DNA from 3 places in the Levilactobacillus zymae genome. Region 2 is predicted to be linked to each of the others. Evidence: predicted binding sites of a transcription regulator. Region 2 holds the regulator's gene; each other region holds the start of a gene.
What was found. The regulator LexA, encoded in region 2, represses DNA repair genes until DNA is damaged. The targets are predictions, from matches to a motif close to CNAACANNTGTTNG.

Region 1 (10,979 bases), 170 kb from region 2:
TCGTCCTTAAACTACACCATCATCCGTCCCGGCTGGTACACTAACGGTCCCATCAATTACGAAATTACGCAAAAGGGAGAACCCTTTGGCGGCCACGATGTTTCGCGTCAGAGCATCGCGGATTACGTGATTCGTTTAATCAACGACTCAACGCTAGACAACCAAGCTAGCGTCGGCATCAATACACCAGAATAGAAGAGGAGATACAATCAATGAAAAATGAACTCACGTTAAACAATGGTCTCAAAATGCCCTTACTGGGATTTGGCGTCTTCCAAATTCCCGACTTCGAAGACTGCAAACAGGCCGTTTTAACGGCCCTACAACAAGGTTATCGCCTGATTGACACGGCTGCCGCGTACGGTAACGAACGTGCAGTGGGCGCCGCCATTCGCGAAAGTGGCATCCCGCGTGATAAGATTTTTGTGACAACTAAGTTATGGATTCAAGATGCCGGTGAAGAAGCTACTAAGGCCGCTATTCAGGCGTCCTTGGATCGCTTGGGGCTGGATTATCTGGACCTCTACTTGATTCATCAACCATTGGGCGACGTTTATGGCTCATGGCGGGCCATGGAAGCAGCCTACCACGATGGCCGCCTGAAGGCCTTAGGGGTTGCCAACTTTGAAAATGATCGGGTGCAAGACCTGATGATGCACAACGAGATTAAGCCCGCTGTTGATCAGATTGAACTCCATCCATTTTATCAGCAACCGCAACGGGTTCAATGGCTTCTGGACCACGATATTGTTCCAGAAGCTTGGGGACCGTTTGCCGAGGGGCAACGGGGCGTCTTCACTAATCCCGAAATTCAAGCTATCGCGACGGCTCACGGTAAAACTAACGGTCAGGTCATTTTAAAATGGCTGAATCAACGTCAGATTGTCGTAATTCCTAAGTCCGTGCACACTGCGCGGATTCAGGAAAACGCTCAAATCAACGACTTCGAACTGACCGCAACTGAGATGCACCGCATGGCCGCGTTGGACGAAAAGCAAAGTTTATTCGGTAATGCCCATGATCCAGAAGCAGTTAAACAACTGGGAAGTTTCAAGTTCAATTATTAGGTAGATTAGTCGGTTACCCCACTTCTACTCACTAAAAAATACCTCTTAACGTTTATTGATTGGTTAGTAACCATTAAATAAATGCAAAGAGGTATTTTGTGATTAAATTTTCGTTTAGTCAACCGTCACTAACCTGGTAACTCACGACCAATTCACCCAACTATCAGGATTTCGGAGAGTTGTTCCGGTTTTGATCTCGATAATCCTTACCATAGATAAATTTGTGAAGCTTGAAGTACTGTGCGCCCAGTTTCCGTTCGTTCTGATTATCCTTGGGGTGGTAGTATTGCCGACCTTCGAGACCCTGGGGCATGTAGTTTTGCTGGGCAATCTGGTGCGGTTGCTGAAACGGACTGTCGATCAAGCCGCCGCCCGTGATTTCTTCCGAATGTTTATAATGCATGTCGCGCAGGCCGCGGGGCATCGGGTGCAGGTTCGGGTGCTCGGTATCTTGGTCCAGCTGCGCCCAGGTCTCATCAAACGACCCGGACTTGGGCGAGATACACATCAGCATCGTGGCAAACATTAGCGGATACTTGGCCTTGGGCATGCCCACCTTTTCGGCTTGGTTGGCAGCGACCACGATTTGCGTGACCTGTTGCGGGTTGGCCAGGCCAATATAGGTGTAGGGAATCTCCCGTAAACGGCGGACCACTGAGGGCAGGTCATCGTTTTTGAGGAGGACCGCCAAGTAGTACAGGGCGGCGTCGGTATCCGAGCCGGCCATCGAGTCCGAGTAGGCGGCCAGGTAGTCGTAATGTTTCGTCGCCTTGCGGTCGTAACTGAAATGCTGTTGCCGGGCAAAATGCTGAACGGCCGCCACGGTGAGCTTGGTGCCGTCGATGGCGTGCAGGGTCTCCAGGATGTTTAAGGCTACCCGGAGATCTCCATCGGCCGCGGTGGCAATCAGGTCGAGGGCGGACGCTTCGACCTGGTCGTCATCCCACTGGTAAACCGTGGTGACGGCCCGTTGTAAGGTGGTCTTAATGGCCGCCTCGTCGAGTGGTTGAAATTCGAAAATTTGGCAGCGGGAGCGAATGGCCGGAACGATGGACATGATGGGGTTCTCGGTCGTGGACCCAATCAGCATCACGTGACCGTTTTCCAGGTGGGGCAAAAGAAAGTCCTGCAGCGTCTTAGTCATGCGGTGAATTTCGTCGATCAGCAAGACGAACGACTGATGGGGGTATCCGGCGATGGCGTCCGTGAGCTTGGCCTTATTTTCGGTCGAGGCGTTAAACGCGACGAACGGATACTTGTTGTGAGCGGCAATGAGCCGGGCCAAGCTGGTTTTACCGGTTCCCGGGGGACCCCAGAGAATTAGCGGAATGTTCACGTGTTGGTCAATGATTTGGCGCAGGGGCTGCCCGGGGTCTAAGAGAGCGGGTTGTCCCACCATCTGATCCAATGATTGGGGTCGCAGCTGATCGGCGAGAGGGGTGTTAAAGGCCAATTGAAGGCTCCTTTCTGGTTGTCTTAACCGTAAGTTATAGGATTAGCATAGCACGAACCGCCAGTCTTGATTTGATTTTGGCTCGCTTGGGCAGGGGAAAATGAAGGGTTAAGCTGGCGCCATGGAAATAACCATTAAAGTGGGGTAGTCAGACGACTAACGTTAAATTTGATGATTTTTTGAAACAGAAATTACAGGCCTCTGAGATTAAAGCGGGGTTTGAAAAAACAAAATGGGCAACTCGTTCGAGCCGTTGCGGCCAGACAAACTAAGCAGCAGAAGGCGGCCGATAAAGCGGTATCTCCACAATTGCCCCGTCGCTCAAACTAAGTTGGCATGCTGGCACTAAATAGATAAAAGATCGCCTGAAATCAGCATTCAGGCGATCTTTTTATTTTGTACCCGCGGTTACCCTAACCCTAAGCACTGGCGAATATCGTTACTAGAAACCGTTTCACCGCGACTCGCTTTCAGGTTAGCCATGGCATCGCGGCAATCCGTATCGTCCGCCGTTCGGGCCAAAATGGCCGTCCGCAGATACGTAGGCACCGTAACACCGTGAAAATCAGCCATGGTTTTAATCTGCCGGTATTGATTATTGGTGAATTCCAGCGAAACATCTTTGGTCTTAGGCATCTTCATCACGTTTCTTCCCTATGACGGTTCAACCAAATAAGCCAAACTATAGTCGTCAACGTAGTGGCCGTTCAAATAAAACGCGTCTCTGGCCCGTCCCTCAACTTGAAAGCCTTGTTGTGCGTAGAACTGGCGAGCGGCCAGATTGGTGGCCAAAACGTTTAATTCGATGCGATGAATCCCTTGCCGGCGCGCTTCGGTTTTCAAAGCGGTCATTAACTGGCTACCGACGCCCTGATGTTGGGCGGTTTGGGCCACGCCAATCCCGATATTCCAGGTACGGTGCATTGACGGGTAGGGCGACTGGGGGTTCCACGAAATCATCCCCAGAACCTGAGTGCCCCGCACGGCGACCAATTGACTGCCCGCGGGGTAATGTTGCCGATAAGCCGCCAGACTTTTAAGGCGGATGGGCCCGGGACTGTTGGTCGTATTCCAAATGGTTTGGTCGATAGCAAACAGTTGGGGTAAATCTTGTGGTTTGGAATACCGAATTTCAATCGTTGGCATGTCACTGGGCTCCTTTGGGGGTTACAGTTTCTTCAACCCATCCCGCTGCTCCTCATCGATCATGTGGGTGTACAGCCCGGTCGCACTGGTCGAATTTTGCCCCAGCTGGGTGGCCACGAGTTGCTCGTTTTTAGTGGCCAGGTAGAGCTTCGAAGCCAGCGTGTGCCGCAGCTTATGCGGCGTGATGCGGACCTTGAAGGCCGCCGAGTACTTGGCGACCATCTTTTCGATGGTGTTGGCCTGCATGCGTGATGCCTGACCGCGGTAGATGGTCAAAAATAACGCCCGGTCCCCGGGCGCCGCGTGATACAGGGCGGCGCGTTGGTCCACGTAGGCCTGAATGTAGGGCATGGTCCAGGGGGCGATCGGCACCGTATCGCGTTGGCCGCCCTTACGAATCACGCCAATCGTGCTGGTCTTCAAGTTTAAATGCCGCAGGTCCGCGTTGGCGGCTTCCGAGACCCGCAGACCACTCCCCAGTAAGAGGGCGTTGATGGCTAAATCGCGGACCTTGTCGCGCCGAAAGTAGCGTTTTTGCGTTGGGGTCAGTTGCGCTTCGTATTTCTCGTCGATGAAGGCCAGGTAGTCGTGGTCGGTATTACCCAGCATCAGCTTGGTCTTGAGGTTGGCCGCCCGAGTGGCGTAGGTCTCGTTGGTCCGCACCAGGGCGATCTTATGCATCACGTTGCGGTCGAAGTAGGCCTCGCCGTGCTCGTCTTCCGTATCTTCGGTCAGGTACTTGAACAGCGACGACAGGGCGTTTAACGACCGGTTGATGGTCGGGTGTGACCGACTCCCCGGGGCGCCGTTGGCCTTGGTCTGGTTCAACAGGGCGGACTTGTATAACTCCACGGTTTCCTTTTTCAAATGAGCCAGGACGTCGAGTTGGATGTCGGCCGGTTGTTTGGCCGGCGTCAGGCCTTCTTGAATCAGCCAGGTGAAGAAGCGGCGAAACTCCGTGAGGTACTGGTACAGTGTGGCCGGTGACAGGGGAATCGTGGCCTTGGCCTGGTAGTACTCTTGCACGAACCAGGGCGCGGTGGCCAGTTCTTCATCGATCAATTTTAAGTAGTGTTGTTTTTCCATGAACCGGGCCTCCAAACGTTTGTTCTAATGGCTTTATGATACCAAGAAACCGGCGGGGATGACAACCAAAGGTTCTGGAAGCTTGTGGGCAACCTTCCATAAGTAAAACTAATGAATGACTAGTTTATTTGGAATTGGTGGCTGAGCGTTGAGCGGGTAAACTAGGATCTATCAATTAAGTCTAACAATGAAGGAGATTTTAAAATGAAAGCAGCAACGTTTATGGCCCCCGGCAAAATGGTCGTCAAGGATTATGCCAAACCCGAAATTCAAAAACCCACGGATGCCGTCATCAAAATTGTAAGAGCCTGTGTTTGCGGTTCCGATTTATGGTGGTACCGCGGCATTTCCCAACGTGAAGCCGGTTCAACCACCGGGCACGAGGCCATTGGGGTCGTCGATGCCGTGGGGACGGACGTCAAGGACGTACAAGTCGGCGACTTCGTGATTGCCCCCTTCACCCACGGTTGTGGTCATTGTGCCGCTTGCCTAGCGGGTTTTGACGGCGATTGCTTGAACCAAGAATCGGGGGGCAACGGGGGCTACCAAGGCGAATACCTGCGTTTCACCAACGCCAACTGGGCACTCGTCAAGATTCCCGGCCAACCCGCCGATTACTCCGACGAAATGTTAAACAACCTTTTAACTCTCGCAGATGTGATGGCGACCGGTTACCACGCCGCGGCCAGCGCCGAAGTGAAAAAAGATGACACCGTTGTCGTACTAGGTGATGGGGCCGTGGGCCTATGTGGCGTGATTGCGGCGAAGTTATTGGGCGCCAAGCGCATTATTGCGATGAGCCGCCACGCCGACCGCCAAGCCTTAGCCAAGGAATTTGGGGCCACGGACATTATCGCCGAACGCGGGGACGAAGCCGTGGCCAAGGTGATGGCCTTGACCGGTGCTGGTGCCGACGCGGTCCTCGAATGTGTCGGAACGGAGCAATCCATTGACACCGCTGTTAAGGTTGGCCGTCCCGGAGCCGTTGTCGGGCGCGTGGGGGTCCCCAAAAAGTCAGAAATGAATACCAACAACTTGTTCTGGAAGAACATTGGGCTGCGAGGCGGCATTGCGTCCGTGACGTCCGACGACCGGAAGATTTTATTAGATGCCGTCCTTAAGGGCGATATTCATCCCGGCAAGGTCTTCACGCAGCGTTTCACCCTGGACCAAGTTCAAGCGGCCTATGAAGCCATGGACCACCGACAGGCGATCAAGTCGTTGTTAGTCGTCAGCGACTAAAAGGAGCTATCCTGATGAAAAATGTCTTGATTATTGGGGCCACGGGAACCATTGGGAGCGCCGTGCGTCAAACTCTTTTGAACGAAACGGATGACCAGTTGACCCTGTTTGCCAGAAGCACCGGCCGGCTCCAACCCAGTGACCGGGAAACGGTGATCGCCGGGGATGCGACCAACGATGCCGACTTAGACCGGGCGCTGGCCAACCAAGAGGCCGTCTTTGTCGCTCTGAGCGGCCCGTTAGGTCAATTTGCCCGTAAGATTGTGGCGGCGATGGACCGTAACCAGGTCTCACGCTTGCTGTTTATCACGTCAATGGGCATCTATAACGAAATTCCCGCTTCCGTTGGCAGTAACGGGAACCTGAATCATAATGGTGTCTTACGCCCGTACCGGGAAGCCGCTGACGTGGTGGAAACCTCGGACTTGACCTACACCGTGATTCGGCCGGGCTGGTTCACCAGCGGTCCCGTTAATTATGAAGTCACGCGCAAGGGCGACCCCTTTGGCGGGCATGACGTGTCGATCAGCTCCATTGCCGACTTTGTTAAACGAGCCATCGCAGATGATGGCTACTACGCCCACGACAGTGTGGGATTGAATACGAAATAGCCCGTAACGACCCACATTAGTTGAGTTTAATGCTGCTCCTAACAATGTAGGCCTAAAACACCAAAAGCTGAGAAAGGTTCGGGAAACCGTGCCTTTTTCGTTCCTAAGAAGGACTGTAAACCCGCTAATGTCCAAAGAGGTTATGCTGAGGATGGGTTACGGCCGCTAGCTGCTCACTGGGCGTTCTCTAAGTAGCTAAAAAACGCAACCCGTTAAAAGGTTGCTATAATTAAGAAAAACCAACTTGAGGTGTAGCCCATGTTCCAACAGATGCAGTACTTTATCGCCATCGTTAAAAATCATAGTTTTACTCAGGCGGCCGTCGACTGTCATATTTCCCAATCCGCCATTTCCCAGCAAATGAAGGAATTGGAAAACCACCTGGGTGTTCAGCTGTTGACGCGGCAGGGGCGGAGCTTTGCGGTCACGGCGGCGGGGCAGTACTTCTACACGCATAGTCAAGTCATCTTGGCCGACGTGGACCAACTGGTGAACCAAACCGTTAAAATTGCCCAGCCAGACACCGTTAACTTGCGCATTGGTTATCTGCGGAGTTTTGGCGCCACCGAATTTCTTCAAACGGTAGCACAGTTTACCCAAGCCTTCCCGCAGGTCAAGGTCACCATCACGAGTGGCACCCACGAGGACCTCTACGAGTTATTAAGAACCGGTCAAATCGACTTGAATTTTGCCGACCAACGCCGGGCACTGTCTAACGAGTACCAAAATGAATTTTTGACGGACAGCGACTTCATGGTGGCGGTCAATCAGGGTCTCCCCGTCACGACTGACCAAATCGAAAGCGCCGACCTGGCTGACTTACCCTGCATCCTGCTTGGTGCCAACCCGCAACCAGCACCGTCGGAAGAGGCGTATTACCGAGAAATCTTGGGTGTCCAGAGCGACTTTGTTTCGGCCCAGACCTACGATGAGGCCCAAATGTTGATTGCGGCCAACCAGGGCTACTTGGTCATTAACCGCCGGACGCAAGCCCAGCTGGATCACGCCATCGTTAAGCTGATTCCGTTAGTTAAGGGCGGGCGTCCATTACGGCAGAATTATTACGCCTACTAGAAGGCCGACAATTCGGGGTACTATATCGAGAGCTTTGCGGAAATGTTGAAACGGAATTTTGTATAAGTTGACTTTTAATTAATTCTCAATGGAAAGATGATATGTATGACTAATAAAACACTAATTATGTACTACTCCTGGTCTGGCACGACTAAACGCACGGCCCAGGCTATTGCGAACGCCGTGGCTGCGGACGTCGTTGAACTAACAGTCCCCAGTCAGACCTTCCCAAGCGATATGTTTGCGACTTCGGATATTGCCAAGGACCAGCTCCGCACGGGAGCGTTGCCGCCGTTAACCAACACATTACCCGATTTTAAGCCATACGCCACGATTCTGATTGGCGGTCCCGTTTGGAGTGCGATGGTCGCCACGCCGGTGCGACACCTACTGACGGATTTAGCCACGTACACGGGCACCGTCGCGCCGTTCTACACCGACGCGGGGACCGCTGGCCAATATGAACAGGACTTTGCCAGTCTGGTGAACCAGGCGACCGTGAAACCCGGACTCGAGTTCCACGGGCAGTCCGCAGATCAGCTAGCCGCTTGGGTCCGCACCGTTACGGGGTAGGCGGCTGGGCTAACGCGGTTCATGGAATGCCGAAAATCCGTTGTCAATTGAGGTTGTTTAAGCTTGAAAAACGCTCGTCCATTCGGCGGAATGGCGGGCGTTTTTCTTGTTAAATCGATTCAAAAAAGAGGCTGCCATCTTCAGCAGTACTCTGGTCAATATCAAGTTTAGAATGGTATTTGTGATGCCACATCATGCAGTCAGGGGTATTCAACCAAGCGATTATAGGACACCCGTTGTTTTAGCTGATTGTACACGAGCGCCAACCGCTTTGTATTATCGTAGATCATTATCTCATCACATTGAGCCGCAATTATCGGTAAGTTAAGCAGTGATTGGCGGAACCGTTTCGTAATCAGTTCTGGCACAACTCCATGGCCGCCTTGTTGATTCGTCGAGTTCCTTTAACGGTCCTGGGTTGTAAACTGTACAGACTAGATTTCCCCGCGCCACTCACACCTGCAATCAAGATATATTTGAACTGAGTCATTAGCGTTCAAAACGCTTTTGGGCAATCAATTTATCTTGTCTTTTTGCCAGAGCATAATCATAGAGGACGGCGTAAACAGCTTGTTTTTGGGGATCGGCTGCTTTAACAACTGCTAGTCGTAGATCTTCTAGGTCCTGTTTAAGCGCCCAGGCAAAAGTTTCTTGGTCAAAACGTCTATCGAGCATTTTAATGACCTTCTCAGCATCCATTCTGTATGGTAATTATAACATGCTTCGTTTGCGGACCCATTCTCATTATATTTATAGTAGAAAACGGGGCGGGGGCCTGCCCGGCGCCCAGCTGTTCGGTTCAAACGCATCGCTATGGCCACCCGAGGCTTGTCAGGTGTAACCGGTTACGCGACAATGAGAACAGCACACTGACCCGAAAGGATGTTACCTCATGGAAATCACGTTTAACGAAAGTTTTGCAAGTAATCTCGCCCAAGCCCTGCACCAACCCGTCATTGGTTTGCCCTTAGACCTTCAACTGGGAGATTTGTATCGGTTTGAAAACGCCCAGGCGCCCTTTTGGACCTTAAAGGCTCAGTACGACCAGGATGCGACGAGCCCGGACTATTTTAGCACCAGCGTCCAGAAAATTAAGGAAGTTCAGGCGGCCATTGCGGCGGGAGAACCGCTGCGCGTCTGGTGGAGTGAAACGCCCGATGATTTGAGCGGTTTTTATTGGTTATGTGACCAACTCAAGGGCCACCTCAATCAATTATCTCAGGTGAAGGTACCCATGACGGCGCCAAAAATTGGCGAAACCTTGGGCTTTCGGGAATGGGCGAACCTCGGTGAAATCGGTGTTGACGAGATTCCCCAATATTTGCCCACGACCAAGGACGTGTCGTTAGCCGACCGCCAAGTCTACGAGTACGTGTGGGCGAATCTATTGGCGGAGAATGCACCGGTTAGAGCCACGGTCAACGGCCACCTCATCGGGGTCGATGAAGCCTTCTATGACGGTCTGCTGGTGCGACCGGCTGGTCAAGATTGGTCACCAATTCGCATCGTGGGCGAAACGTTGGGGCAGTACCCAATTGGCGTTCCCGACTGGTGGTACTTGTATCGTTTGGATCAATTGTCGCGGTAAGGTGATGGTTATCAAACCGGCACTGAGTTAAAACAATAATAAAATGGACGACAACTTATGGACCGTTAAAGCCAATAGTTGTCGTCCATTTTGATTTAAAAGAAAATGAGGCGGGATGCTGCTAAAATTGCCTAGCGCTCACTCTGAATACCATTTTAAGGTCTAACCAAGGCCTGCTAGTGGTCTGTCTGCACGATTTAGTTAGACGCCGCCCTTGATCAGATTCCAAATGGCCTCAAACCGGTCGGTATATTCGGCGTCGTTCCAAGAGCTTTTAAAGTTGGGCAACGTAAAAATAGCAAACGTGGCGAGAATCATCTCGGCGTGGTCGTAATCGTCTGCTGGTAAGCCTAGAATCTCGTTCATTTGGGCGTAGGCGCCCTGCAGAACTTGGCTAAGGGCGGCCGGATTTTGGTCGATATACTTGGTATTCAGGGTAAACATCTTGGAATCGGAATTATAGGCGTCCTTTTTGGCGTTGACGAAGGCCCATAGCCAGGCGTGTAACCGCTCCTGACGGGAGCCTCGTTGTGGAATACTAAGACGGTTGAGAATTTCGTCCTGAAACCAGGCCGCCGCAACGGCCGTCCAGAGCGCCTGTTTATTGGGAAAATGCTTGTACAACGCGCCGTGGGTGATCCCCAATTCGGCACTGAGCTGGGCCAGTGAGATTTCGGCATTGTCCTGTGCGAGGATGAGGGCCTCGGCCGCGGCTATGATTTGTTGTTTAGAGGTTTTGGCCATCGTTAAGCACCTGCTTCTTTCTAAAAAAAGTAACTTTATTTGATTTTTGTTACTTTTTAGTTTAGAGTAAGGCCAACGTAAAAGCAACTAAATTGATCATAAGCGAGGTGCCGAGATGCAAGCAGCGCAGTTAGACAAGTACGATAAAAATTTCCAACTTAAAGTACGGAATATTCCGAAGCCCGTGCCCCAACCAAACGAAGTCCTGGTCCGGGTCAAATACGCGGCCGTTAATCCGTTAGAGGCCCTCATCGGTACCGGCAGTGTGCGGGTACTCCAGGGATATCGCTTCCCGTTAACCATGGGCAACGAATTTTCGGGAATCGTTGAGGCCGTTGGCGCCAACGTGACCGCGTTTAAACCCAACGATGCGGTTTACGCCCGGATGCCCTTGG
Region 2 (10,979 bases):
TCCCCCTGGGCCTGTTTACGGTCAAACGTCGGTGTCCGCCGCAGTAACCGCATTAGTTCGGTTACCGTAAACTCCGCAATCGCCGCCGGTGAATAGGCGGGAACGTTCGTCACCTTAAAGCCGTTGCGTTTAACGGCATCGGCGTCGACGTTATCGACCCCCACGTTACGCAAGGACAGATTGGTAATGCCTAGGGCCGCCAATTTATCTAACACGGCCGCCGTATACGGTTTTTGTTGATAAACCACTGCTCCGTCATATCCGTGAGCCAAGTCCACCGTAGTATCATCTAACAGCTGACTAACAGCCTTCACTTCAATTCCTTGGGCTTGCGACCATTGTTCTAAGTATGGTCGTTCGTCGTCGCGAATTCCATAAGCAATAATCTTCACAGTCGGTTCCTCCTTAAGTATTTTGCGTGCTAAATCACTAAACTACGTTCCTATCTTATCATGAAACCCTTTAAATCTTCACGGGAACGCTTTCGGAAAGTTCACTGCGGGAGGGTAACCCCGTGAGCCCGCAAAAAACGCACTTTTTTTTGTCGCGATTGGTGCTTGAAGGCCCACTCGGCGTGCAGCGCGTCATGCTTGGTCTTAAAGGCTTCCTGGTACAGGACCCGCACGGGCGGATGGGCCCTGGTATACTTAGCCCCTTTACCCGCACGGTGGGTCGCAAATCGCTGAGCGACGTCGGTCGTGAACCCACCATAAAACGAATTATCCGCGCAGAGCAAGACGTAAAAGTAATAGGCCTTAGCCATACAACAGTCGCCCCACTTCCGCCGTATAGTGACCGGTGGCATCGTAGACCGTCAGGGGAGCCAAAAAGCGCTGACCGCCGGGTTTACCGTCCTTAATGGCCTCCACCAGCACCATGTTGGCCTCCTTTTCCGGCTTGGGGTAGACCAAGCGGATGCGTTTGGGGGCTAGTCGATGGGCCTGCATAACCGCTAAAAGTTCTAATAACCGATCGGGGCGGTGGACGAAGTAGGCCTTACCGTTCATTTTAAGTAATCCACTAGTGGTCGCAACGACCGTAGCCAGCGTGGTGGTGATTTCGTGTCTAGCGATAGCCAGGTAGCGGTTGGGGTTCTTCTGGCTATCCGGTAGGTCCGCAAAGTACGGCGGGTTGCACGTTACGACGTCCACCGAATCCTTAGGAATCCATTGATTCACCTCGGCCAAGTCCCCTTGATAGACCGTCATCTGCCCGTCTAGTTGGTTGAGCGTTACGCTTCTGCGGGCCATGTCCGCTAAGCGTGGTTGCAGCTCTACCTCGGCGATCTGTCCCTTGGTTCGCTGACTCATAAATAGTCCCACGGCACCGTTTCCGGCGCAGAGGTCTACCGTATGACTATTGGCCTTAGTTGGCAACTTGGCAAACGCCGCCAAAAGTACGGCGTCTAAAGAAAATGCAAAGACCTCGGGACTTTGAATGATTTGAATATCCTGACTGTAAAGTTGGTCGATTCGTTCGCCCGGACGTAACTGTGGTTGCCCCATTCCGGCATCCCATCCTTTCAAATTATGGGGAGATTGCTTGCAACCCCCCCGTTTTTTTTGCATACTAGACAGATAAAGGTTCACTGTGAGAGGAGTGCGTCACCCATGTTCTATTCGTTTTTACGCGGGTTTATCCGCGTGCTGTTGGCCCTAATCAACGGTCACGCTAAATACCTGCACCGCGAAGACTTACCGGATGGGCCCTACATCTTAGTGGGTCCCCACCGGACTTGGTTCGACCCCATCTACTTTGCGTTGGGGGCCAGTCCCCGGAAGTTTAGCTTTATGGCGAAAGAAGAGTTGTTCCAAAATCCAATTTTACGATGGATTTTGAATCATGCCAATGCTTTTCCGGTAAATCGGGATCATCCGGGGCCCTCGGTCATCAAAACACCAGTCCGAATTCTCCGCCAAGGCGACCTATCGTTAATCATCTTTCCGTCCGGTAGTCGGCACTCCGCCGAGCTCAAGGGCGGTGCGGCCGTGATTGCCAAGATGGCCAAGGTTCCCTTGATCCCTACGGTCTACCAAGGGCCGTTGACCTTTAAACAGTTACTCACCCGTAAACCAGTCACCGTAGCTTACGGGCAGCCCATCACCGTTGATCGCAAGCTCAAACTCGACGAAGCGGGCTTGGCCCAAGTTGAGCAACAAATGCAACGGGCCTTCGACCAATTGGACCGCGAAATTGACCCAACTTTCCATTACGTGGACGTCACGGGCGAAAAACAAGCCGCTAAAGCCCAAAAACTTGAACAAACTGAGGAAAAGGCTGAAAAGAAACTGGAAAAAAAGTAGTGAAACCCGAAACGCGCCTGGGAAAACTCCCAGACGCGTTTTTTTACGTTCTGATCAGCACCGTTAAACCGCACCTCGACAGTTCACTCGGTGCAATTCAGAGGTTAAGCGTGCGCTGCATTTTGCAGTTGGATCATCTCGTAGTAATAACCCCGTTGACGCATCAGTTCATCATTGGTTCCGCGTTCGACAATGTGGCCTTGATGCAAGACCAGGATCAAGTCGGCGTTTTGAATCGTGGACAATCGGTGCGCGATGGCTACCGTGGTGCGATTGGCCCGTAAGCGGGACAACCCAGTCTGGATCATGGTTTCCGTTTGGGTGTCGACGTTGGCCGTCGCTTCGTCTAAGATCAAAATCTTGGGATCGGTCACCACGGTCCGCGCGAAGGTGATCAATTGGCGCTGACCGGCCGAATATTCGGTCCCGCGTTCCAAGACGGGTGTCGCGTAGCCCTGAGGTAACCGATCGATAAACTCATCGGCCTGCACGAACTGGGCCGCCCGGTGAACCTGCTGGTCGGTAATCGCGGGATTAAACATCCGGATGTTACTCTGAATGTCCCCGTAGAAGAGTTGCGGTTCCTGAAGGACCAGTCCCAGTTTAGCCCGTAATTCTGCGGCCGGATACTCCCGAATGTCACGCCCATCAATCAGAACTTGACCACTCTGGAATTCGTAGAAGCGCATTAAAACGTTAATCGTCGAGGTTTTTCCCGACCCGGTTTCCCCGACCAACGCCACGGTTTGCCCGGGTTCGGCCACGAAGGACACGTCCTTTAAGACCGGGTGCTTAGGGTCGTAACCAAACGTCACGTGCCGAAATTCGACCTTTCCCTGAGTAATCTGAGCCCCAGCCACGGGGTGTTGTTGCGGCGCCAAGGTTCGGTCGTCAAGAATCTTCAAGACCCGCGAACCGGCGACCATCCCGTTTTGAAAGTCGCTCAGACTATCCATCATCTGACTCATCGGGCTATAAAAGTTATTCAGGTAGGTGATAAAGGCGTACACGACCCCGGCCGCCACAACCTCGTGCATACCGCGTAAGCCGAATAGTCCCAGCACAATCACCGTCCCTAACGCGTAGAGCAGGTTAATCATGGGACTGAGGAGTAACGAATTGGTTCGAATCATGGCCCGCCGCGTGCCGTAGTACGCTTCATTGGTCTTTTCAAACCGCGTTGCCATTCGCTTTTCTTGCCGAAATTCCTGAATTACGCTGATGCCGGTAATCGCTTCGCTAAGCTTCGTGTTGAGCTCACTCAAGCGTTCCCGCATCCGCCGGTAGACCCGCGAACTAAACTTCTGATAGTACCAAATTACAAAGAGCAGGAATGGCACCAGCAGCAATGTGGCTAACGCGACCGTCCAGTCGGTCAGTGCCATGGCAACGACTGAAGTAATCACCGCAAACACGGCAAAAATCAGCGTGTTAAATAGCGCCCAAAAGTTCGAGAAGGTCATGGTATCGTTCATCAACCGGGACAGAATCGAGCCCCCGGGGGTCTGGTCAAAGTAGCGCATCCCCTTACCGTGCAAATCGGCAAACAGGTGCCGCCGCACACCTTCTAGCATGTACTCGGCGCCCATGGTACTGGTGTAGTTCTGCCAATACTGGGTCAACGCCTTGACCACCATCCCGAACAGGTAAAGCCCAGCGAACAGCCACATGATACCTAACGTGGCCGAACCGCGGCGCAGGTAATGATCCATATACAATTGGAGCAGCCACGGCAAGAACACGTTAATTCCGCTGATCAGCGCCGAAAAGAGAATCGACCCGATAAAGAACCATTTGTAAGGCGCAGCGAACTTGATCAACCGTTTAATCACCGTCAGCTGTTCCTTGGTGGACATGCTGTGCGCCCACACCGATTCCGTCGTTTTATTCGTGGCCATTCGTCTCGCCTCCCTTGACGCGGGTTTCTAATTGTTGTTGCGTAAACATCTGGTAATACCAACCGTGGGTGGCCATTAAGCTGGCATGGTCCCCCCCCCCGTTCGATGATCTGACCGTGATCCATCACGATAATTTCGTCGGCGTTCATCACCGAACTTAACCGATGCGCCGCGATGATTGTGGTCTTGTTGGCCCGTTCTTGGCGCAGGTTCGTGAGAATTTCGGTTTCGGTCTCCGCGTCGACCGCGGACAACGCATCGTCTAAGATCAGGAGTTCCGGATTGATCAATAACGCCCGGGCAATCGCTAACCGCTGACGTTGGCCCCCGGACAGCGAGATGCCGTCTTCACCAACCTGGGTGGCATAACCGGCCGGCAGTTGGGCGATTTGGTGGGCCAGATCACTCTTTTTCGCCGCAGCGACCACTTGGGCTTCCGTTGCCTGGGGCCGGGCAAACCGAATGTTTTCCAGAATGCTATCCGAGAATAGGAAGCTTTCCTGCGGCACGTAGCCGATAGCCGGCAGATAACTGTCTAGCGCATAATCCTTGATGGGGTGCCCCCCAAACCTAATTTCACCTTGATAATCGTCAAATTCGCGCAAAATTAATTTCATGATGGACGACTTACCAGCACCTACCCGGCCCACGATACCCAGGGTGTGGCCGGCTGCGAGGTCAAAGTTGATATCGTGTAGACTGGTCTGTTCGTCGTCGGGATAGTTGAACTGCGTCACGTGGTAGTTCAGGGCCCCCTGCGGCCGCGTCGTTAACCCATCCGTTTTGTCAATGACCTTACTTTGCTGGTTCAATAGTTCCATGACCCGGTCATAGCTGGCGTTGCCCCGTTCCATGGTATTAAATAACATCCCCACGGCAAACATCGGCCAGACCATCATGGCCAGATAACTGATAAAGGAGACCAGATTACCGATGGTGATGGTCCCTTGCATGACAAAGGTTCCCCCGAGCACGATGGTGGCCACGTACGAGATGGAAATAATCAGGGTAATCCCCGGATCGAACAACGAATCTAAGTGGTTGACGTGCCGGTTGATCTGAATGGTTTGCGCAATCTGTCGATTGTAGTCGGCAATGTCTTCTTGGTCCTGGCCTAACGCCTTAATCACCTTGATACCACTAATGCTTTCCTGAGCCTTGTTGTTCAATCGCGAAAAGGCTGCCTGGGACTTACCAAACGCCCGGTGAATTTTTTGCCCCAAAAACCAAGACACTCCCGCCAAAAACGGAAACGGAATGATTGCTAGTAACGTCAACCGCCAGTTAATCAAGGCCATCATGGCAATCAACGTGGTTCCCCCAGTAATGATGGCGTCGGCAAATTGGAGGATTCCCCCGCCAGCCACCCGTTGCACGGCTTCCAGGTCGTTAGTGGCGTGAGCCATCAAGTCTCCCGTTCGGTAACGCTGATAGAAGGTGCGGTCCATACGCATAAAGTGTTGGAACAATCGATCCCTTAAAAGCTGTTCCAACCGTGCCGCACCACCCCAGATGGCATTACGCCACATGTAGCGCGTCACATACTGGGCCACCGCCGCGCCGGTCACCAACGCTAGATCAAACGCTAATAGTGACCCGGTCATCGTCCGTCCGTGGATACTGTCGACCATATTCCCGATAATTCGGGGCGGTACGATAGCAATGATGGCCGTTAATAATAGCCCGATGACTCCGACCAAGTAACGTCGCCACTCAAGGCGAAAGTACCACGCTAATTTTTTAAAGATACTCACCCAGCATCCCTCCTTAAATTAAAATACGATTAGAAACTAATTATAGCAGACTTAACTATTCTAGCGAACTCCGCTAAAAAAGCAATCAAAAAAACTCGTCACCAACCGCTGGCGACGAGTCTTCCATTAACGAAGCTATTTCTTAGTATTACGGGATTGTTGTTGCATGGCATTCATCATTTGATGAAGCTTTCGTTGCGATGGCTTTTGCCCCATCTGTAACATCATGGCTCGTAATTGATCTTCATTAATAGGCGGATTGTCTCTCAGGTAGTTTTCCATGTATTTGCGAGCACCGAAAAAGCCCCCGACGGCACAGGCAATTCCGACGACGATCACGATAAGGATCCAAATTCCAGTTGACAAGACGTTTCCCTCCCTTACAAAAGCATTCATTAGACAATTTTACACAAACTTAACCCAAAATAAAAGAGTGAATCTCCAAAAAGACTCACCCCACTACCCTAATCGTCACGTAATCCTTTGTCCCGTTGGACCTGGCGAACCTTTTCGGGCGTGACCTCTTTACCATTTTTATCGTAAACCTGCATCATTTCGACCTGGCTTTTGAAGCTTTCGCGAAAAAGCTTCAGGTATTGCTGCCGTAAATCAGCCCGTTCGGCTTTTTCGGCAGCCGTTAATTCCGTTTTCTTGGCCTTATGCGCCAGTTCATTAATGCGCACGAGTAATGTATCCATCGTGGTTTCTGCCATTAGCGCCCCACACTCCTTCGGTAATTTTGATAATTAGTGATTGAGTTGATTCAAAACACACCCTATCATATCAGGGTTAATTTCAGAATTCAACCGATTAACCCGAACATCTGTTTGAAAACGTTCGCTACCTATGCTAGAATTGGGTTAAACTATACTACGAATGACGAACGAGGTGGCAACACTATGACAAAAGCATCTGAGAGTAAACAACTTGCCGTTCTCCGGTTCATCTGGGAACGAGTTAATGAGAAAGGCTACCCGCCAACTGTTCGAGAAATTGGCGAAGCCGTTTCACTGTCGTCAACATCGACGGTTCACGGCCACATCGCCCGTCTGGAAAAGAAGGGGCTCCTGACTAAGGACCCCACTAAGCCCCGGGCTCTGGAGGTCACGGCAGCTGGTTTAGAAGAACTAGGTGTTCACGAACAGCAGACCCAGATTCCCGTCTTGGGAACCGTCACGGCCGGCGAACCCATTTTAGCCGTCCAAGAGGCGACCGATTACTTCCCGGTGCCCCCAGAATTTGAGAGCAGTGAAGATCAGCTTTTCATGCTGACCATTCGGGGTGAAAGTATGATCAACATCGGGATTTTAAACGGTGACCAGGTCATCGTGCGGCGCCAGCAAACTGCCGACAACGGAGACATTGTGATTGCCATGACCGAGGACAACGAAGCCACGTGCAAGCGATTCTTTAAGGAAGCCGATCATTACCGACTTCAACCGGAAAATGACACCATGGCACCGATTATTCTCAATCAAGTCGCCATTTTAGGTAAAGTTGTGGGCCTCTTCCGTGACGACGTCCATTAAATTACTTTCTAAAAAAAGCGTTTCTCGCCAAATTGGTGAGAAACGCTTTTTGCTTGGTCGTTAGATGACTTCGCCTTCGTACCGGTTCGCCGGTAACGTGGCAAAGTCGTAGGTCGCTAACGCGTCTGCTTGGGTCAAGTAGGCTTGTAAGCTTTCGGCCAACATCAGGTTAACGATGTTATCCTTCTCGTGCACCAAAACCACCGGGGTATGACTATGATAAGCATACCCAATCTCAAAGGCAGCCCCCGAATCGACCTGATCATCCACATAATCCGCTAGGGCCACGACAACGTCAGCGGCATCGATCTGATCAGTGTCCATCTTAAACGTCTTAGCACACCACGTCGGCGTCCCCATCTCAAAGTCTCGCACCTCGTTTAGTCGGGGACTGAAGACCCGGTTGACCTGTGGGTTGGCGGCCAACGCCTTTTCGGCCCGACCGATTCGTTCTAATTGCTCGTCATCAAAAAAAGGTCCTGCTAAATAGATATTCGTCACGTTAATCTCCTCGTTTTCTCTTTGGTAGGTCCATTATAGCGAAAAAGTTAACTTTTAGCGATATATTTTTCTTAATTGTCCGTAATTTAATATTAAGTATATTATAAAGAGGCCTCCAGATGGCGGTTATCCTTTAAATTCGTAACAATCTCACGACCGTCGGCGATACTGGCGCTGCTGATGCTGCCGTCCTGCCAAATAAAAGGTCGCGGTATCTGCCCCCACGGGTAATTGCACATCCCGTCCGTTATTAGGTAGCTGTTGTTGAAAAATAGCTTCGTACTCCGCTACGCTGACGGCTTGCCGATCGGCGAGTAACGAGGTCAGTGCGTCATCATCAAAGCCCACTTGATAGTGTGGCTGAAGCGTGCCGCTGTAGAATTCACCTTCGGCTCCCGAACCGTAACTAAAACAACCAATCCGCTCACCGGATTGCAACGCACCGTGTCGTAACAGTGATAGTAAACTAAGATATAGTGACCCGGTATACAGGTTCCCCACGTTACGGTTATCCAGCTGACTAGCCTCAAAGGCCGCCGTGAGTTCCTGCTGATGCGCGGGAGTCGCTTCCGGCAAGACCTGCCGCAGACCCTTACGGCCCATCTTGGTAAATGGCAAGTGGAACACCATTGCCGCAAAGTCGGCAATGGTCCGTCCCGTTTGTTGCTGATAAGCCGCCCAAGTCTCCTTGAAAAAGTCCAAGTACACGTTGGTCGAATATTTCCCGTCCACTAAGGCTTCAGTCCGGTCCAACGGTCGCCAAAAATCCATCACGTCGGCCGTGTGGTAAGTGCTAATGGGATCGAGTGCTAAAATCTGTGGATTCGCCGTTACCAACATCGCGACGGCCCCGCCACCCTGGGTCACCTCGCCGGCCGTTCGGAGACCGTAACGCGCCACGTCAGCTCCAATCACCAAAACCTTCGCCGTCGGCCGCACGCGCACGTAGTCGGCCGCCAACTGTAGACCGGCCGTGGCGCCGTAACAGGCCTGCTTAATCTCAACGGCTCGGGTGTCAGCTGACAACCCCAGCAAATGAGCCAAATAGACCGCCGTAGCCTTAGAATTATCGATGCCCGACTCGGTTCCGAACAAGACCATGTTGATGTCGCTTAAGTCCGCCGGCGTTAAAATCTGTGTCGCTGCGTTAGCCGCCATCGTCACCACATCTTGAGTCGGTGGAATCACCGCCTGTTTATCCTGACCGATACCAACGTGGTACTTAGCAGGATCTACTCCCCGTGCCAGGGCCAACGCCGTCATGTCTAAATACAATTTGGGAGTGTAGAACCCCATTCGATCAATTCCCACCGTTACGGTCATGTTGCTTATCCTCCTTGAAAGCCATAAATTACTGGCATTAACCTTACCATTTTTCGGGGATTCTCGGCAAGCTTTCCCGTTATTATCACCAACAATCTACGGGTTAATCAATTCGTGATTTCCCAGTCAAAACGCTTTTTGTAAGCTACAATTTCTCTAGAGTTTTCCCGCTTCCAGTTTCTTCAAGACTTCTTGAAGTTTCTGGTGTTGCGCAGGTGTGACCTCAGGGTACCGTGGATCCAGTTCGGCGAGATTATTCGCTAAAATCGTCGCAACCAGTAACCGTGCCGTGGGCTTATTGTCGGCTGGAATCATGTACCAAGGATTCTTCTCAGTGGCCGTATGGGTCAGCATCTGGGTATAGGCTGCCTGATAAGCATCCCAATAGCGTCGTTCCTTAAGATCACTAGGATCGAACTTCCAGTTCTTTTCGGGTAACGCCAACCGTTTGGCCAGTCGCGTCGTTTGTTCATCGTAAGACAGGTGTAAAAAGAACTTGTAGGTGACAATTCCCTGATGCCGTAAGTATTGTTCGTAGTGGCGCAGGTCGTGGTACCGCCGCTTAAAGAATTTGTCGGTCACATCGGTGGTCGCGTGAACGTCGGGTAAATGTTGCCCCACTAGGATCTCCGGGTGAACCCGGCTAATCAGAACGTCTTCGTACTGGGAGCGGTTAAAGATGGCGATCTCCCCGCGAGCCGGTAACGCCTGGTTGATGCGCCACAAAAAGTCGTGTTGCAAATCTACCGACGTGGGTCGTTTAAAACTTTCCACGCGCGTCCCCGACGGATTTAAGCCACTGAAAACGTGCCGAATGAGGCCGTCTTTACCGGCGGTGTCCATTCCCTGTAAGATGACCACCACCCCGTTTTCCTTTTGCGCAAATAATCGTCGCTGCAGCTTTTGTAGCATGATCAGATCGCTTTCACGAATCTGGTCTGCATTCGCCGCGATTTCCTGCGTCGGCCACTGCGTGAGATCCATACTTTGTTTACCGTCATACCGATATGGTGTTAAGTCCATACGCTCATCTCCTAGCTTTAGGTTTACCATAACATGTTTACCCCCTAAAGCGGTTATTTTGTCTTCGTAAAACGTCTTACGTCAGGATTTTGGCCGCCAAAACCTTAGCGTTCTGTTAGGTGAGTTGCTATACTTAACTTGTACCTATGTCGATGAAGAGGAGTCTCAATTATGAAAAAAATTACTGCTTATTTTGTGCGTCACGGACAAACCATGCTGAACCACTACAACAAGGTTCAGGGGTGGATTGACTCCCCCCTAACTGCTAAGGGGCGTGCCGACGCGCAACGGGCCGGGGAACAGTTAAAAAACATCCCCTTCGTTGCCGCGTACAGTAGTGACTCCGGGCGCGCCATCGAAACGGCGCGCATCGCGCTGCGGCAAAACCCGGCCAACATGAACATTGTTAGCTACCAGTACCCCGAGTTTCGGGAACAGTGCCATGGTTACTTTGAAGGCAACGATCTCAATCAGATGTGGCAATTCGTCGGCGCCCAAGTCAAGCTAACCTCTGAGTCTGCGGTGCTGGGCACTTACGGGTTGGAAAAAGCTCGCGACCTGATTCACCAAGCGGACCTGTACGGCGAAGCGGAAAATAACGACATGTTTTGGAAGCGTCTAGACCGTGGCTTTGACAAGCTCCGCGCC
Region 3 (10,979 bases), 200 kb from region 2:
ATGTCCAGTGCAAGACGAGATCAATAGATTTATGACCTACCTGCGCGGTGAACGGCAGTATTCGCCCGAAACCGTCAAGGCCTACCATGAAGACTTACACGAATTTTGTGAGTTTCTCGCGGCTAACGGCGGGACCAAGCCTTGGGGGCAGATCGACCAGCTTGATGTCGAGGTCTACCTGAGTCACCTGTACGACCAGCACTACGCGCGGACCACCGTTGCGCGGAAATTGTCCACGTTGCGGTCGTTATACCATTTCCTGTTGAGCAACGGGGAGGTCACCGACGACCCGTTCGCCTACGTACGGCTGAAAAAGCACCAGGATCACCTGCCGCGCTTCTTCTACGAACGGGAGATGACCGCGTTGTTCACGGCGGCAAGCGAAAACCCCAACGCCCAGTTGGCCACGCGCGATTCCGCGCTCCTCGAGGTGCTGTACGGCACGGGGATGCGGGTCAGCGAGTGCGTTAATCTGACGCTAAGTGCCGTGGACTTCGACAACCGCATGATGCTGGTCGAAGGGAAGGGCAACAAGGAACGCTACGTGCCGTTTGGCCACTACGCCAGCGACGCACTGCAACGGTATTTCCAAGTCGCCCGCACGCCACTAATGACCCAGTACCAGCAGGACCACGATTACGTGTTCGTGAACCACCGGGGCCAGCAATTGACCGCGGCCGGGGTCACCTACCTGCTCAACCAGATCATCAAGCGCAGTACCTTAACCACCGACATTCATCCCCACATGCTGCGGCACACGTTTGCCACGCACCTGTTAAATCGCGGGGCGGATCTGCGGTCGGTCCAGGAACTCCTGGGTCACAGCAGTCTATCGACCACCCAGATTTACACGCACGTCACACGCGAACATTTGCAGCGGGACTATCGTCAGTTCTTTCCGCGAGCGACCGAAGCTAAAGAGACTAAACCAAAACAACGTTAATGAGATAAGGAGACGGAGCATATGCCAGTAAAATTTGAAGCCACCACGATTTGTGCCGTGCGGCATAACGGGCACAACGCCATGGCCGGTGACGGACAAGTCACCATGGGAGAAAAAGTCATCATGAAGGGCACCGCCCACAAGATTCGGCGGATCTATAACGACAAGGTGGTCGTTGGGTTTGCCGGCAGTGTCGCCGACGCCTTCAACCTGGAAGAAAAGTTCGAAGGCCAACTCAACGAATACAGTGGCAACCTCCAACGGGCCGCGGTCGAACTCGCTAAGCAGTGGCGGTCGGACCAAGCTTTACAAAAGTTGGAAGCCTTACTGATCGTCATGGACAAGGACGAGATGTTACTGGTCTCCGGGTCCGGCGAAGTCATCGCCCCCGACGACGACATCTTAGCCATCGGGTCCGGCGGGAACTTCGCGCTGGCCGCGGCCACCGCGTTGCACCACCACGCGCCCGACATGACGGCCAAGGAAATCGCCGAAAGTGCCATTCACATTGCCGGTGGGATCGATATCTTCACCAACGAAAACGTCATTTCAGAAGAACTCTAAGAAACGAGGGATTGATTGTGGACGCCATTAATAAAACACCCAAAGAAATCGTTAGCTTACTCGACCAATACGTGATTGGCCAAGACGCCGCGAAAAAAGCCATCGCCATCGCCCTACGCAACCGCTACCGGCGGATGCAACTGGACCCGGCTATGCAAGAAGAAGTTTCGCCTAAAAACATGTTGATGATCGGACCGACCGGGGTCGGGAAAACCGAAATTGCCCGCCGGTTAGCTAAGATCGTCCACGCACCGTTCACCAAGGTCGAAGCCAGCAAGTTCACCGAGGTCGGCTACGTGGGTCGCGACGTCGAATCGATGGTCCGGGACCTGGTCGAGGTGGCCGTGTCCATGGAAAAGAAGGACCAATTCAAGAACGTCCGTGCCGACGCCGTTCAAGCTGCCAACAAGCGGTTGGTCAAGTTATTGGCCCCGGCGAAGAAGAAGGAAAACAAGAACAATAACGACTTCGCCAACATGATGAACATGTTCTCGCAGATGCAAAACGGCCAGACGCCAACCATGCCTAACCAGCAGGATGAAGAGGTCACCGACGATATCCGCAACGAACGGTTATCGCTGTCCGACCAGCTGAACAAGGGCTTACTGGAAAACCACATGGTCGAAATCGAGATGGACGACCCGCAACAGGCCAACGCTACCGATAACAACATGCTGGGCCAGATGGGCATCGATTTGAACGATACCTTAGGGTCCATCATGCCTAAGAAGCGCATCAAGCGCACGGTCACGGTCGCCGAAGCCCGCGAAATCCTGGTCGCCGAAGAATCCGAGAAGTTGGTCAACAACGCTGACATCAACCACGACGCCATCCAACGGGCCGAAAATACCGGGATCATCTTCTTAGACGAAATCGATAAGATCGCCAAGGGCAGCAGCCAAAACAGCGGTGACGTTTCCCGTGAAGGGGTTCAACGTGACATCTTACCGATCGTCGAAGGGACCCAGGTCAAGACCAAGTACGGCACGATCGACACGGACCACATCCTGTTCATCGCCGCCGGGGCCTTCGCCGAATCCAAGCCCAGCGATTTGATCGCCGAACTGCAGGGGCGCTTCCCAATTCGGGTGGAACTCAACGACCTCAGCAAGGAAGACTTCGTCAAGATCTTGACGGAACCCAACAACGCGCTGGTCAAGCAATACATTGCCTTGATCGGGACGGACAACGTCAAGGTGACCTTCACCATGGAAGCCATCGAACGGATCGCCGAACTGGCCTTTGAACTGAACCACGAGAACCAAAACATCGGGGCCCGGCGCTTACAGACCGTCCTCGAAAAGCTGTTGGAAGACCTGTTATACGAAGGACCGGACATGGGGACGGGCGACGTCACCATCACCGAAAACTACGTCAACGACAAGATTGGCGACATCGTTCAAAACAAGGACCTGTCCCGCTACATCTTGTAAACCGCTAAATTGCTAAACCGCTTTTTGCCAAGTCCCCGGTCGAATCAGGTCGGGGTTTTGGTCTACATAATTGTTGGGAGGAACTTACCATGTTAACCCTAAGCAATACCTATCTTACCGTTTTAATCGACCCGCAAGGCGCCGAACTCACCAGCGTCAAGGATAACGCCAGTCACCTTGAATACATGTGGCAGGCCAACCCCGTCTACTGGGGGCGGCACGCGCCCATCCTCTTTCCGATTGTTGGCCGGCTACAGGACAACCAGTACCGCGTTAACGACCAGACCTACCACATGACCCAACACGGCTTCGCTCGCGACAACGCCTTTCGGTTATGGTCACGAACCACCACGTCCGTGACGCTCCGCTACGCCAGTGACGACCAGTCGCGAGAAAAGTACCCGTTTGACTTTGCGTTGACCGTCAAGTACGAGCTAGTTGACCACCAGCTACGGGTCCACTTCACGGTCGATAACCCCAGTGACGCCGAGCTGCCATTCTCACTGGGCGCGCATCCCGGGTTTAACGTCCCGCTGGGGAACGTCTTTAACCGGTTCGAGGACTACCAGGTCACGGTGGCACCTAAAAAGGTCTACTCCCGCGTCCCGCTAGTCGGTCCGTACAGTGATACCGGCCATCCCGTGCCGTTGGACCTGACGCAGCCGTTAACCCTAGACCACGAGTTGTTTGCCCACGACGCGCAGGTCTTAAGTCTCGACAATCATGAGACCACGGTCATGTTAGGCACCCCGCGTGATGAACACGGCGTGGCCCTGACCGTCAAGGCACCGTACCTGGGCATCTGGTCACCGTACCCGAAGCAGGCCCCGTTCGTTTGTCTGGAACCCTGGTGGGGTCTCGCCGATGACGTGCACGCTACCGGCGAGTTGGCCACTAAGGTCGCCATCAATCACTTGGCCGCGCACCAGAGCTTCGAAGCTGGGTATCAGGTCACTTACTTTTAAACCAAAAAAAACGCCACCCGCGGGGGTGACGTTTTTTGGTCGTAATCAGTTTAGGATTTCGTCTGGCGTTGCTTGTAACCGCGGCCGAAGGGGACCATCGATTCGGTGCCCTGCCGGATGCGTTGAATGTTACTGCGGTGCCGGTAGAAGACAAAGATGGTCAAGATCACCGCGATGCCCGTTAAATAAATATCGTGGAAAAAAAGTGAGATGATCATGATCAGGGTAAAGGCGATCATACTGGCCAGACTGACCATGCTGGTCCAGTAAATCAGGCTGACCCACAGTCCCGCGGCGATGACAAACATCAACGGGTTGTAGGCCAGGAGCATCCCCGCCGAGGTCGCCACGGCCTTGCCACCCTTAAAGTGATTAAAGATTGACACCGTATGGCCGAGAATGGCGAACAACCCGAAGAGTAACGGGGTGGCCGTCCCCAGAAAGGTGGTGACGTGGCCCCAGGTGGGCAGCAGCGTCGCGACGGTCCCCTTAGCGATGTCCAGAATCATGACGGCCGACCCGGCGTAGGGCCCCAACACCCGGTAGGTATTGGTGGTTCCGATGTTGCCGGAGCCGGCCTGACGAATATCAGTTTTAAAGAAAGCCTTACCAACCCACACCCCGTTGGGAATTGCGCCCAGCAGATAGGCTAGTACTAGTAAGCTCACGAGTTTCACAGTGCATTCCTCCGCTCTTATGCGTGGCATCGGGCCATTGGCCGCGACGTCGATTAAGCTGATTTATATTTTAGCATGTTTTATCTCGAACGCCAATAATCTAAGAGTTGCTAGGCAGTTCAGCGGTCGCTGTGGTATGATAATGTGGTTATGGCTACTCCCGGCGGGGCTTTGACCCCTTTCATTGAACATACGTTCGTGTTGCGGTAAACTGGGAGTACGCTAAAAAAGAGTTTGGAAATGAAAGGGAGATTTACGTATGGCGAAAGCAAAACCAAAATATGACGACTCCTCCATTCAAGTCTTGGAGGGGTTGGAAGCTGTTCGTAAACGTCCGGGTATGTACATCGGTTCAACCGACAGTCGGGGCCTGCACCATTTGGTCTACGAAATTGTCGATAATGCCGTGGATGAAGCCTTGGCCGGTTACGGGAAAGAAATCAACGTGACTATCCATGCCGACAATAGCATCACGGTCGTGGATCATGGTCGGGGGATGCCCGTGGGGATGCACGCCTCCGGGATTCCGACCCCTGAAGTCATCTTAACGGTCCTGCACGCGGGAGGGAAGTTTGGCCAGGGCGGCTATAAGACCTCCGGTGGTTTGCACGGGGTTGGCGCCTCCGTGGTCAACGCCTTGTCGAGTGCCCTAACCGTCACCATTGTGCGGGACGGCGTGCGTTACCAAGAAAAATTTGTCGACGGGGGCCATCCCCAAGGTACGCTCAATAAATTAGGCAATACGCGGGCCCATAACGGGACGACTTTGACCTTTAAACCCGATAGCAAGATCTTCACCACCACGGTCTACAACTTTGGGACCTTGGCGGAACGGTTGCGCGAATCGGCCTTCCTGTTAAAGGGCGTCAAGATCACCCTGACCGACGAACGGGCCGGCCAGGAACGCGAAGAAGCCTACCACTTCGAAGACGGCATCAAGGAATTCGTCAGTTACCTCAACGAAGATAAGGATACGTTAGGCGACGTCCTGTATTTTGATGGTAAAAAAGACGGCATCGAAGTCGAGGTCGCCGCGCAATACAACGACGGCTACACGGAAAACCTGTTATCGTTCGTCAACAACGTTCGCACCAAGGACGGCGGAACCCACGAAGCGGGGATGCGCAGTGGCTGGACCAAGGCCTTTAACGAATACGCCCGCAAAGTGGGCATCTTAAAGGATCGCGATAAGAACCTGGAAGGCTCCGACTTAAGAGAAGGGCTGTCCGCCGTTATCTCCCTACGGATTCCCGAAAACCTCTTACAATTTGAGGGGCAGACCAAGGAAAAGCTGGGCACGCCGGAAGCGCGAACCGTCGTGGACGGGGTCGTGGCCGAACAGCTAACCTATTTCTTAATGGAAAACGGCGACTTCGGGAAAATGTTGATCTGCAAGGCCACGCAGGCCCGCCAAGCCAGAGAAGCCGCCCGCAAGGCCAGAGACGAAAGCCGCAACGGTAAGAAGCATAAGCGGCACGAACGGTTATTATCCGGGAAATTGACCCCCGCGCAGTCCAAGAACGCAGCCAAGAACGAACTGTTCTTAGTCGAAGGGGATTCCGCCGGGGGCTCGGCCAAGCAAGGCCGTAACCGGAAGTTCCAGGCCATCCTACCGTTACGGGGGAAGGTCTTAAACACCGAAAAGGCCAAGTTACCAGACATCATGAAGAACGAAGAAATCAGCACCATGATCTACACCATTGGGGCCGGGGTCGGCGCGGACTTTGACATCGACGCCGCCAACTACGACAAGATCATCATCATGACCGATGCCGATGACGACGGGGCCCACATTCAGATCCTGTTACTGACCTTCTTTTACAAGTACATGCGCCCGATGATCGACGCCGGCCGGGTCTACATCGCCCTGCCACCGCTGTACCGGATCCAACGGACGGGGAAGAAAGCCACAATCGACTACGCCTGGACCAACGACGAGCTGGTCGCTAAAACCAAGAAGATCGCCAATCACGGTTACCACCTGCAGCGGTTCAAGGGGCTGGGGGAAATGGATGCCGAACAGCTGTGGGAAACCACCATGGATCCCGATAACCGGACCTTGATTCGCGTGCAAATTGACGATGCGGCCTTAGCCGAACGGCGGGTTACCACGTTAATGGGCGACAAGGTCGAACCACGGCGCAAGTGGATCGAAAATAACGTCCAATTTACCTTAGAAGACGACGACCAGGATTTCTTAACGGGCGCCGAAACTAAGGGTCAATCCTAGGGTGAAAGGAGCAATCAGTCGTGAGTGAAGGACAAAAGATTCAAGAACTAACGTTGGAAGAGGTCATGGGTGACCGCTTCGGTCGCTACTCCAAATCCATCATTCAAGAGCGGGCTTTACCGGATATTCGTGACGGGTTAAAGCCCGTTCAGCGTCGCATCCTGTTCGCCATGAATAAGGATGGGAACACCTACGATAAGGGGTTCCGTAAGTCGGCTAAGTCCGTCGGAAACGTCATGGGGAATTTTCACCCCCACGGGGACAGCTCGATCTACGAGGCCCTGACGCGCATGAGTCAGGACTGGAAGGTCCGCGAACCCTTAGTGGAAATGCACGGGAACAACGGCTCGATGGACGGGGACCCGGCGGCCGCAATGCGGTACACCGAAGCCCGTCTCAGTAAGCTATCGGGAGAAATGTTACGCGATATCGATAAGGATACCGTCGACATGGTCTTAAACTTTGACGATACGGAATACGAACCGACCGTCTTACCGGCCCGCTTTCCCAACCTGTTGGTCAATGGCTCGACCGGGATCTCGGCCGGCTATGCCACGGAGATTCCGCCGCACAACCTAGGTGAAACCATCGACGCGTGCGTCTACCTGTTGAGTCACCCCAAGGCCACACTGGCCGATTTGATGGAATTCGTGAAGGGTCCCGATTTTCCGACCGGCGGCATCATTCAGGGGAAAGATGGCATCGTCAAGGCCTACGAGACCGGCCGCGGCCGCATCGTGGTCCGCTCCAAGACGGCCATTGAACCACTCCGGGGGAACAAGAGTCAAATCACCGTCACCGAGATCCCTTACGAGGTCAACAAGGCCCAATTGGTCAAGAAAATTGACGAAATTCGCCTGGGTAAAAAGGTCGAAGGCTTGGCCGAAGTCCGGGACGAGACCGACCGCGACGGGTTACGGATCGCCATCGAGCTCAAACGCGACGCCGACGCCCAAGGAATCTTGAACTACCTGTTTAAGAACACCGAGTTGCAGGTGACCTACAACTTCAACATGGTGGCCATCAACCACCAACGCCCCGAGCACGTGGGCCTCAAGGCCATTCTATCCGCCTACCTGGAGCATCAGCAACACGTGATCACCCGGCGGACCAAGTACGACTTACAGAAGGCCTTGGACCGGCAACAGATCGTCAGTGGGTTGATCAAGGCGTTATCGATCCTCGATCAGGTCATCAAGACCATTCGGGCGTCGAAGAACCGTAAGGACGCCCGCGATAACCTGGCGGCGGCCTACGACTTTACCGAAAAGCAGGCCGACGCTATCGTGGCCCTACAATTGTACCGGTTGACCAACACCGACGTGACCCAGTTAGAAGCTGAAGCGGCGAAGCTCGCCGCGGCGATTGAAACCGATCACAAAATTTTGGCCGATCCTAAGACCCTAAATGCCGTGTTGCGTAAAGAGTTAAAGGCCGTGGCCAAGGAATACCGGAATCCGCGCAGGACCACCATCGAAGACCAGATTGAAGACTTGAAGATCAAAACGGAAGTCACGGTCGCCGACGAAGAGGTCATCGTCATGGTCAGCCATGACGGTTACCTGAAACGCTCCAGCATCCGGTCGTACACGGCCTCGGATGCGGCCGAAAACGGCTTAAAGGATGAGGATTACCCGATCTTCATGGAACAGCTCAGTACCCTCGATCACCTGATGATGTTTACCAATCAGGGGAACTTAATCTACCGACCGGTTCACGAGATTGCCGACGTGAAGTGGAAGGAAACCGGGGAACACATCAGTCAAGCCATTGGCCTGGCACCCGACGAGGAAATCGTGGGCACCTTTGCCTTCAAGAGTCTTAAAGAGACCGGGCACTTTTTAATCGCTACCAGTGACGGGTACATCAAGCAGACTGCCTTTGACGCGCTCACGCCGGGACGGACCTACAAGAAGCGCGCCGCGGTCTACGAGAAGCTGAAGCACCCAGACGCGCGGGTTGTGGCGGTCACCTACCTGGCCGATCCCGATGATCAACGCGGCATCCTGCTAGTTTCCAAGAACGGCTACGCCTTGCGTTACGCCATCGACGAAGTCTCGGTCAACGGCGCCCGGACCACCGGGGTACGGGCCATGGACTTACGCAACGACGATGAGGTGGTCAACTTAGCGCTGGTCACCGACAACGATACCATCGCCTTAGTCACCCAACGAGGGGCCTTTAAGCGCCTGGCAATGAAGGAATTATCCGTTACCAGCCGAGCGCGCCGCGGGGTCTTGATTCTCCGGGAGTTAAAACGCGAACCACACCGTGTGGTCGACTTCCTCACGATTCCGAGTGGCAATCCCGCCCTGGAAATCATCACCAGTCGCGAACGGACGCACGATGTCATCCCGACGGAGCATCCCCTCAGTGGCCGTTACGCTAACGGGTCGTTTGTGGTCGACACGGACGTGGAAGGTACTCCGGTCCAGTTGCGGGTTAAACCCACGGAGTTGGTCCTGAATTAAGTGTTCATGAATGTATTTATAAGCAGAATTATTTGCGCTTTCCCGAAATCCAGGCTATCATTATGATTAATGGTAACCATTAGACTGATAAGTGCGCCGAGGTTCCTCGCACCCCAGTCATAAGGAGTAAGCGCGATGAAGACGAAACAGGAAAGTATCTTTTCTTCCAAGACCTTAACGTATTTTTTACAGTTGGCTGAGACCATGAACTATACGCAGGCCGCTCAGATTTTGGGGATCACCCAACCCGCATTGACCCAGCAGATCAAGAAGCTTGAGCGTACGGTGGGGGCACCGTTGTTCTATTCCGTTGGGAAGAAGTTGCGGTTGTCAGATGCCGGGTACACCATGCTGGCGGCAACCCATAAGATTTACGGGATTCTGAACCAAGCCACCGATGAGATCCAGCAGGCCACGAGTGCCACGCAAGGAGAAATTAACATCGGACTCCTGGCTTCGATTGAAGATGCGGTCTTTGAAGACTTTGCCATTCGGTCGTACCAGAATAACCCAGGGATCCGGATTTCTTTTCACATGTTAACGCGTAAGGAGATTTGGGAGCAGCTGGAAAACAACCGTATCGACCTGGCCATCATGTATCTGCCGGACGATTCGATCAAGAATTGGAAGCCTTACGAATCCAAGAAGATCATTTCCGACGACCTGCTGTTCATCCACCACGATGAGCAGTTGGCCAAGAAACGCCGGGTAAAGTTTAAGGACACCACGACGGGAGCCTGGGTCATGTATCCGGAGGGGTATTACCTCAACCAGACGCTGCACGAAGCCTATAAGAATCAGCTGGCCGACTTTCCGAAGAGTGTGGCGAACTTCACCACGCCAACCCAGTTGTTGCAATTTTCGATGCAGACCCTGGCTTCCACGGCGCTCCCAAATTCTTTCATGATCGGTCAAGAGGCCTTACCAACAACCTGGACGGCCCATTTTGATCCCAACATCCGCTTTGATTTAGCCTTTGTCTTCCGCAAGGGTAAGGCGGAGATCCCGCGAATTAGCCATTTTTTGGCCCAGTTCGACCGGTACTTGCATACCGATGACTATATCTCGCGGCTTAAACAATTGCGTAACAACTAAGCACCATTCAAACTATCTCGTTAAAGGAGTTTTTATCCATGAGTAAAGTATTGATTTTTGGTCACCAAAACCCGGACACCGACGCCATTGTGGCGGCTAAGGCGTTTGCTTACTACCAAAGCCAAAAGGGCTTAGACGTTGAAGCCGTTGCCTTGGGCGATCCGAACATGGAAACTAACTACGTGTTAAACCACTTTGATGAACCGGCTCCCCGGGTTGTCAAGACGGTGGCTAACGAAACCGACCACGTGATGTTGGTCGACCACAACGAAGCCCAACAAAGTGTTGCCGACCGCGACCAAGTCACTGTTGACGCCGTCGTCGATCACCACAAGATTGGTAACTTCGAAACGGCTGCCCCGTTATACTACCGGGCCGAACCCGTGGGCTGCTGCAGCACGATCTTAGTGGAAATGTTCAACGAAGCTAAGATCGAAATCCCAGCGAAGTTGGCGGGCTTGATGTTATCCGCCATCATTTCGGATACGTTACTCCTGAAGTCGCCAACCACGACCGACGTCGACCGCGAAGCCGTGCGTGAATTAGCCGAAATCGCCGACATCGACGTCCAAAGCTACGGGATTGCGATGTTAAAGGCCGG

Region 1: xerS (tyrosine recombinase XerS) is a predicted target of LexA. The motif match lies at 4,765-4,778, and genes of this name have one in related genera.
Region 3: parE (DNA topoisomerase IV subunit B) is a predicted target of LexA. The motif match lies at 4,768-4,781, and genes of this name have one in related genera.

The regions. Positions count from the first base shown of each region.
Region 1 is NZ_JAVLAS010000001.1:1,578,723-1,589,701, forward strand. Features, by position in the region: gene RI501_RS07290 (NAD(P)H-binding protein) at 1-195, shown strand, start outside; gene RI501_RS07295 (aldo/keto reductase) at 213-1,067, shown strand; gene RI501_RS07300 (replication-associated recombination protein A) at 1,231-2,520, opposite strand; gene RI501_RS07305 (hypothetical protein) at 2,929-3,162, opposite strand; gene RI501_RS07310 (GNAT family N-acetyltransferase) at 3,175-3,666, opposite strand; gene xerS (tyrosine recombinase XerS) at 3,688-4,752, opposite strand; gene RI501_RS07320 (zinc-dependent alcohol dehydrogenase family protein) at 4,957-5,994, shown strand; gene RI501_RS07325 (NAD(P)H-binding protein) at 6,009-6,605, shown strand; partial or broken gene RI501_RS07330 (LysR family transcriptional regulator) at 6,864-7,745, shown strand; gene RI501_RS07335 (flavodoxin) at 7,785-8,252, shown strand; gene RI501_RS07340 (hypothetical protein) at 8,742-8,927, opposite strand; gene RI501_RS07345 (DUF3658 domain-containing protein) at 9,145-9,840, shown strand; gene RI501_RS07350 (TetR/AcrR family transcriptional regulator) at 10,042-10,584, opposite strand; gene RI501_RS07355 (NADP-dependent oxidoreductase) at 10,700-10,979, shown strand, end outside.
Region 2 is NZ_JAVLAS010000001.1:1,413,176-1,424,154, reverse strand. Features, by position in the region: gene RI501_RS06525 (D-2-hydroxyacid dehydrogenase) at 1-392, opposite strand, end outside; gene RI501_RS06520 (GIY-YIG nuclease family protein) at 494-763, opposite strand; gene RI501_RS06515 (tRNA1(Val) (adenine(37)-N6)-methyltransferase) at 756-1,505, opposite strand; gene RI501_RS06510 (lysophospholipid acyltransferase family protein) at 1,611-2,303, shown strand; gene RI501_RS06505 (ABC transporter ATP-binding protein) at 2,408-4,201, opposite strand; partial or broken gene RI501_RS06500 (ABC transporter ATP-binding protein) at 4,188-5,955, opposite strand; gene RI501_RS06495 (YneF family protein) at 6,091-6,321, opposite strand; gene RI501_RS06490 (DUF896 domain-containing protein) at 6,420-6,668, opposite strand; gene lexA (transcriptional repressor LexA) at 6,855-7,484, shown strand; gene RI501_RS06480 (nucleoside 2-deoxyribosyltransferase) at 7,545-7,985, opposite strand; gene RI501_RS06475 (hydroxymethylglutaryl-CoA synthase) at 8,136-9,308, opposite strand; gene RI501_RS06470 (PPK2 family polyphosphate kinase) at 9,465-10,331, opposite strand; gene RI501_RS06465 (histidine phosphatase family protein) at 10,503-10,979, shown strand, end outside.
Region 3 is NZ_JAVLAS010000001.1:1,617,512-1,628,490, reverse strand. Features, by position in the region: gene xerC (tyrosine recombinase XerC) at 8-943, shown strand; gene hslV (HslVU peptidase proteolytic subunit) at 965-1,507, shown strand; gene hslU (ATP-dependent protease ATPase subunit HslU) at 1,525-2,940, shown strand; gene RI501_RS07550 (aldose 1-epimerase family protein) at 3,030-3,905, shown strand; gene plsY (glycerol-3-phosphate 1-O-acyltransferase PlsY) at 3,956-4,582, opposite strand; gene parE (DNA topoisomerase IV subunit B) at 4,842-6,812, shown strand; gene parC (DNA topoisomerase IV subunit A) at 6,833-9,283, shown strand; gene RI501_RS07530 (LysR family transcriptional regulator) at 9,419-10,378, shown strand; gene RI501_RS07525 (manganese-dependent inorganic pyrophosphatase) at 10,417-10,979, shown strand, end outside.